DNA from 2 places in the Mesorhizobium sp. B2-4-1 genome. Region 1 is predicted to be linked to the other one. Evidence: riboswitches for the same ligand, from Rfam matches in the RefSeq annotation. Region 1 holds a riboswitch; the other holds the start of a gene.

Region 1 (3,394 bases):
GGTGGCGCGCGATACGCGCTCAAGGAAACGGCGGTCGTGCGAGATGACGATGAGGGCCGAGGAGGTGCGGACGAGTTCCTCTTCCAGCCATTCGATCACCGAGAGATCGAGATGGTTGGTCGGCTCATCGAGCAGCAGGATATCAGGCTCGGGCGCCATGACGCGGGCAAGGGCGGCGCGCCTGGCCTCGCCGCCGGAGAGGTCGCCCGGCTGCTCCTCGCCCGAGAGGCCGAGGTGCTCCATCAGGTAGCTGGCGCGATAAGGATCGTCGGCGGGACCGAGGCCGGCCTCGACATAGGCGCGCACGGTTGCGAAGCCGTCCATGTCGGGCATTTGCGGCAGATAGCGGACGGTCGCCGATGGCTGGCGGAACACCTCGCCGTCCTGCGGCTCGATCAGGCCGGCGGCGATCTTGAGCAGCGTCGACTTGCCGGACCCGTTGCGGCCGACCAGCGCGATCTTGTCGCCGGCCGACGCAGCCAAGTCGGCGCCGTCGAGCAGGGGCGTGCCGCCGAAGGTCAGTTTTATTCCGTCGAGATTGAGAAGAGGCGGCGCCATGTCAGCTTTCTGGCAAGGGATAGGGATGGGCGAGCAGCAGCGCGCGGCCCGCTCCCAGCGCGATCTCGAGCCTGCCCTTGACCTCGTTGGAGATGGTCAGCGACGAGCCGAACGCGACCTTGACGCGGTCAAGCGGCCATTTCGCACCGGCGACGGTCAGCCCTGCAAGCTCGGAAAAACCCAGGATCGAGAACAGGGTGCCGTCGGCATAGTCGAAGCGGGCCGTGCCGTGCGCCAGGGGCACGGCTTCCTGCGCGCCGCTGGTCAACAGCACCTTTGTCCCGGCCCCGGCCAGCCGCAGGGCGAGCGCCATGTGCAGGAAGGCATGGTCGGCGCGCTTGCCGCCGAAGGCGCCGGCGAGCACGAGGCTGGTAGCGCCGCGCTCCAGGGCGGCCGATATCGCGAGTTCTCCATCGGTGGCGTCTTTCTCTGCCGGAAAGGTCCGGCGCGGCACGGCGGCCAACTCATCCGGCAGGCCGGCGGGCACGGAGTCGAAATCGCCGACCCACAGTTCCGGCACAAGGCCGAGCGTCCTCGCATGGCCGATGCCGGCATCGGCGGCGATGACGCGGGTTCCCTCGACCTGACGGTCGAGCCGTGGCGTGCGGACGAGATCGCCGCCAAGCAGGATGGTGAATGTGCTCATATCGTGTGGCCCTTACCAGCCCGGCAGCGGAAACGGAAGGCCGGCAAACAGCCACTTGCGCGGTTCACCGGCCGGGCCTATGTGTCGAGGCGCTCTAACGGGGTGCCGGACGCGATATTTCGCGGACCGGCTGAGAGGCAGTCTCGCCAACCCGCTGAACCTGATCCGGTTTGTACCGGCGGAGGGATTAGACGTTTCGGACAGTCCGACGCCTCAATTCCTTTAACGCGAACGAAGGAGGCGCCGATGCGCACGCTTTTATACGCCCTTGTCTCTGCAATGGTCGTGGTTCTCTCCGGGCCGGCCTTGGCCAAGGACAAACTCACCGTCTACACCTACGAGAGCTTCACCGCCGACTGGGGGCCCGGCCCGGTGGTGAAGAAGGGATTCGAGGCCGAATGCGGCTGCGATGTCGACTTCGTCTCGGTTGCCGACGGCGTCGCGCTGCTCAACCGCGTCAAGCTGGAAGGGGCCGCGACCAAGGCCGACATCGTGCTTGGCCTCGACACCAATCTCACCGCCGACGCCAAGGCCACTGGCCTGTTTGCGCCGCATGGCGCCGTGGCCGGGCTCAATGTGCCGGGCGGCTGGAACGACGACATCTTTGTCCCGTACGACTATGGCTATTTCGCCGTCGTCTATGACACGCAGAAGCTGAAGACGCCGCCCAAGAGCCTGAAGGAATTGGTCGAGGGCAGTGCCGACGACAAGATCGTTATCCAGGATCCGCGCACCTCGACGCCGGGCCTCGGCCTGCTGTTGTGGGTGAAGTCGGTCTATGGCGACAAGGCGCCGGAGGCCTGGGCCAAGCTCAAGGCGAAGGTCTTGACCGTGACGCCGGGCTGGAGCGAGGCCTACGGCCTGTTCACCAAGGGCGAGGCGCCGATGGTGTTGTCCTACACGACCTCGCCCGCCTACCACATGGTTGCCGAGAACACCGAGCGCTACCAGGCCGCTTCCTTCGAGGAGGGCGAGTATCTGCAGATCGAGGTCGCCGGCATCACCACGACGGGAGCCAAAAATCCGCTGGCGGAAAAGTTCATCGCCTTCATGACCGGGCCGAAATTCCAGGATGTCATCCCCGAGACCAACTGGATGTTCCCGGCCGGCAAGACCGACAAGCCGCTCAATCCGGCCTTCGACAGACTGGTCAGGCCGACCAAAACCTTGCTGTTCAGTCCCGAGGAGGTCGCGGCCAACCGCAAGGCATGGGTGGATGAATGGCTGGCGGTGATGAGCAAGTAGTTTGGTCGTATGATCGAATGATGAGTGCTCTACGGCGCCCCCCTCTGTCCTGCCGGACATCTCCCCCACGAGGGGGGAGATTGGCCGTCACGACGGCTTTCGCCAATTGGCGACGTCACAGGAGAGGGTGGAGCGCTGAAGCAGCCAATCTCCCCCCAAGTGGGGGAGATGTCCGGCAGGACAGAGGGGGGCGCGAAGGAACGCGACGCTTGCTAAAGGTCCTTTGGGCGGCCCAGCGTGCAGCGCGCGTCTGACCCCCGCATCTCCGCCGGCATCCTCGCGCTTGCGGCGATCGCGCTGCTGATCGGCGGCGCGTTTGCGGGTCTTCTTTTCGAAGGCGCGAACGATTTCTCCGGAGCCTGGGCGGCCTTCGATCCTTATCTCCTGCGCGTCGTGCGCTTTACGTTGTGGCAGGCGGCGCTTTCGACGCTGCTGTCGGTGGCGCCGGCCCTGTTCGTGGCTCGCGCGCTGTCGCGGCATCCGCACTTTCCCGGCCGCGGCTTCATCCTGCAGCTCTTCGCCCTGCCGCTGGCGCTGCCGGCGATCGTCGCGGCGCTCGGCATCCTGGCGCTCTACGGCCGCGCCGGCTATTTCGCCGGCTTTCTTGGTGCCGTCGGCGGTTACCATTGGCCGGGCATTTATGGCCTCTCCGGCATCCTCGTTGCTCATGTCTTCTTCAACCTGCCGCTGGCCACGCGGCTGTTCCTCGAAGTGCTGCAAACCATCCAAGCCGACCAATGGCGCCTGGCGAGCCAGCTCGGCATGGGTGCCGCACCGGTTTTCCGGCTGATCGAGTGGCCGACACTGCGCGCCGCTCTGCCGGGCGTCGCCGGCCTGGTGTTCATGCTCTGCATCACATCCTTCACGATCGTGCTGACGCTGGGCGGTGGCCCCGGCGCGACGACGCTGGAGGTCGGCATCTACCAGGCGCTGCGTTTCGATTTC
Region 2 (3,394 bases), on a different contig from region 1:
ACGCTGCTGGCGCACAACCGCAAGGGCGAGAAACTGTGCGGGTGGAAGCCATGACGATCGTGTTGCCGCTCGATTCGGGCCCTGCTGCTCGGGGACCGCTCATCTTCGGTGCCGGATCGGTCGTTCTGTTTCCTGATCGCGAGACAATGAAATGATGCATGATCTTTTCGACCTGCTCGGTATCAAGGTGCCGGTGGTGGTCGCCGGCCTTTCCGGCGGCATATTGCGCGCGCTGTCGCGCCACCGCTACAAACCGCGCGAGATGGTGGCCTCGCCGATCTGCGGCGCGCTAGCCGCCGCCTATCTGACGCTGCCCGTGGTCCAGTATTCCCGCGCCATGGGCCTGCCGATGGCCAATGACGACACCACGACCCTGGCGGCCGCATTCCTCATCGGCGTCTGCGCGATGTGGATATCGGATATCGTATTCGAGGTCGTGGTGCGCAGGTTCAGGCCTGGGGAGTGACGCCGCGCGTCCGTGGTGATCGGCAGCAGGACGCGCCCGTCGACTGGACGAAGCCGACGACAATGCCCATCTATGGGAAATCCTGGAGCGGCTGTCATAGCGCCGGGCCTCCAGTTTTATCGTGCGCAATTCCGGACGGAAACGGCTACAACCTTTCCCCGGAGTTGCTTTGGGGAGATTTGATATGGCGACTTCAAGCGAACGCGCGGTGCTTGCCGGCGGCTGTTTCTGGGGCATGCAGGATCTGATCCGACGCATCCCGGGCGTCCTGTCCACGCGCGTCGGCTACAGCGGCGGCGACGTGCCTGATGCCACCTACCGAAACCACGGCACCCATGCCGAAGCCATCGAGATCAATTTCGATCCCGCCAAGGTGAGCTACCGTACGCTGCTGGAGTTCTTCTTCCAGATTCATGATCCGACGACACGCAACCGCCAGGGCAACGATGTGGGGATGAGCTACCGTTCGGCGATCTACTACACCAGCGATGAGCAGAAGCGCGTCGCCGAAGACACCATCGCCGACGTCGACGCCTCGGGCCTGTGGCCCGGCAAGGTGGTCACCGAGGTGGCTCCGGCCGGCGCGTTCTGGGAAGCCGAACCCGAGCATCAGGACTATCTGCAGAAATACCCGAACGGCTACACCTGTCATTTCGTCAGGCCGGGCTGGAAGCTGCCGGTTCGCGAAAAGGCTGTATCGTAGACGGCGCCCGAACCGAGACGAAGGCCGATGGCGGTTTACGTCTCAGGCGCCTGCCTGTTCGGCGAGGGTGAAACATAAAGAGACGGAAACGCCACGGAACAGACGCCCCGTGGCGTTCTCCAGCAGTTTCGGCGAATGGCTACTTGCCGCAATGCTTGTCATTGACGGTCGGCGAAGCGGTGCCCGGAGCGGTGTGGCTGGCATCCGGCTGAGCACCTTGTGGGCTGGCCGGACAGTTCCGGTCCGCGTTCGAATTCATGCCGTCGGGCATGGCGGTCGTGCTGCCGGTCGTGCCAGGATCCACAGTGTTCGGCGGTGCCGGCGTGTTCGGGTCGACCGTGACCGACTGGCCGCTGCCGGGCCCATTATTATTGGCGCCGTTTCCGCCAGCACTTTGCGACATCGCCGAAGTCGCGAGACCAATTGTAAGAGCCGAAGCTGCGAGGATTTTCATGAACATGGTTTGTCTCCATTTCTGTGAAGTCTTCGCTCGTTTCCACGAAGTTCGTCGCGTTTGCGACTATAGGGACAACCACTCGTCGTGGCTAAGGTTCCGGACAAATTTCCCTCAAGACCGGGCCCGACGGAACCGCCCATAAATCAGGCCTGGCGCAATGCATTTCCGGCGATGGTCCTGAAAAAACAGCTTTCATAGCCGCCCGATTGGTGCTTTAACGCGTCCATCCACAGGGGTGCTCCGTACGGTCGGGGCTGAGACGGGGGCGGCAAGCCCACAGACCCTAGAAGCTGATCTGGGTAATACCAGCGGAGCGAGGCGGGCGATGTTTTCAGGCGCACAGATTTCCCTATATCCCATGTCCGGCGATTTTGTCGGCGTCATCCTTGGCGCGCTCGGGGCACTGGACCCCTATCGTGATCGACTGCGGATCGAGACCGACGATATCTCGACCTTGCTTGTCGGGCCGCCCGAGGTGCTGTTTCCTGCCATGCGCGACCTGTTCGTGGCGGCAGCGCGCAGCGGCAAGCATTGCGTGCTTTCGGCCGCCATCTCGCGCGGCTGCCCGGGCGAGCCGGACGATCCGATCTGCCGCTCCGACGCGTTTGGCGGACCTGCCGGGCCGCTCGGCCCGCGCAAGGAAGCGGCTATCGCCGCCGTGCGCGGCGTGGCCGTCACCGGCCAGCCGGCGGCGGCGCAGTTCTCGCTTTACGTCATGGGCACCGACGACCACATGGACGAGATCTATGGCTGCATCGACTTCCTGAAGCAGTCGGGCGTATATGAGCGCTCCAAGCATTTCTGCACAAAGTTGCGCGGCGACGCAGGCGCCATTTTTACCGCACTCAACGAGGCCTTTTGCCGCTTCGGGCCGGGTGCCGGTCACGTAACGCTCGACGTCACCGTCTCGGCCAACAGCCCCACCGCCGTCTGACGGCGCGCCCCGCGCCATCCGCTCCGGGTACCTGCGTGTCCTCCCCGTCCGCCCCTTCGCGTCCGATCGTGGACCTCATCGCCAGAACCGCTCCGGCGATGCTTTCGGTGGGGCTGCTGCTAGCCGCGTGGGAACTCTATGCGCGCTTTGGTGGCATCAAGCCGACAATCCTCCCGGCGCCATCGCGCGTCTTCGCTCAGGCAATGCTCAACCGGCACGCGCTGGCCGATAACGCCGTGCCAACCCTCCGTGCCACGCTCGCAGGCTTTGCCTGTTCGCTCGGCGGTGCCTTTGCGCTGTCGATATTGATCGACTTCTCCCAGCCATTGCGGCGCGCCCTTTTTCCGGTCTTCGTGGTCAGCCAGACCTTGCCGCTGGTGGCGATTGCACCGCTGGTGGTGCTGTGGTTCGGCTTTGGGCTGATGCCCAAGATCATGCTGGTGGCGCTGGTCACCTTCTTTCCGATGTTGGTGGCTTTGGCCGAAGGATATGAGGCGACGGAGGCTGAGATCGGCCAAATGCTGCGCGCCATGGGGGCAGGGCGCTGGCGTGTCTTCGTCCTGGCGCGGCTGCCCTCGGCGCTGCCCTACTTCTTCGCCGGTGTCAGGATCTCGATCACCTATGCTGTCGTGGGCGCCATCTTCGCCGAATATGCGGGCGCGGCGAAGGGCCTCGGCATCTACATGCTCAACGCCAAGAACAACTTCCGCCCGGACCTGGTGCTGGCCGCCGTCGCCGTCAGCGCCGTGCTGACGCTCGTCCTGTTCGGGCTGACGATGCTGGTCCAGCGCCTTGCCATGCCATGGGAACGGACCGCCGGCGGGCGGGCCGCAG

What was found. Region 1 has a riboswitch for thiamine pyrophosphate ahead of thiB (thiamine ABC transporter substrate binding subunit). Riboswitches for the same ligand answer to the same signal wherever they lie in the genome.
Region 2: linked by a shared signal. The riboswitch ahead of FJ949_RS24465 (YkoF family thiamine/hydroxymethylpyrimidine-binding protein) and the one ahead of thiB (thiamine ABC transporter substrate binding subunit) in region 1 are both predicted to bind thiamine pyrophosphate.

Annotation. Positions count from the first base shown of each region.
Region 1 is NZ_VFVN01000001.1:843,114-846,507, forward strand. It holds gene FJ949_RS04320 (ABC-F family ATP-binding cassette domain-containing protein) at 1-558, opposite strand, end outside; gene FJ949_RS04325 (thiamine diphosphokinase) at 560-1,204, opposite strand; TPP riboswitch at 1,293-1,408, shown strand; gene thiB (thiamine ABC transporter substrate binding subunit) at 1,451-2,449, shown strand; gene thiP (thiamine/thiamine pyrophosphate ABC transporter permease) at 2,687-3,394, shown strand, end outside.
Region 2 is NZ_VFVN01000011.1:66,769-70,162, reverse strand. It holds gene FJ949_RS24485 (hypothetical protein) at 1-54, shown strand, start outside; gene FJ949_RS24480 (hypothetical protein) at 155-466, shown strand; gene msrA (peptide-methionine (S)-S-oxide reductase MsrA) at 651-1,169, shown strand; gene FJ949_RS24470 (hypothetical protein) at 1,309-1,629, opposite strand; TPP riboswitch at 1,848-1,961, shown strand; gene FJ949_RS24465 (YkoF family thiamine/hydroxymethylpyrimidine-binding protein) at 1,952-2,560, shown strand; gene FJ949_RS24460 (ABC transporter permease) at 2,659-3,394, shown strand, end outside.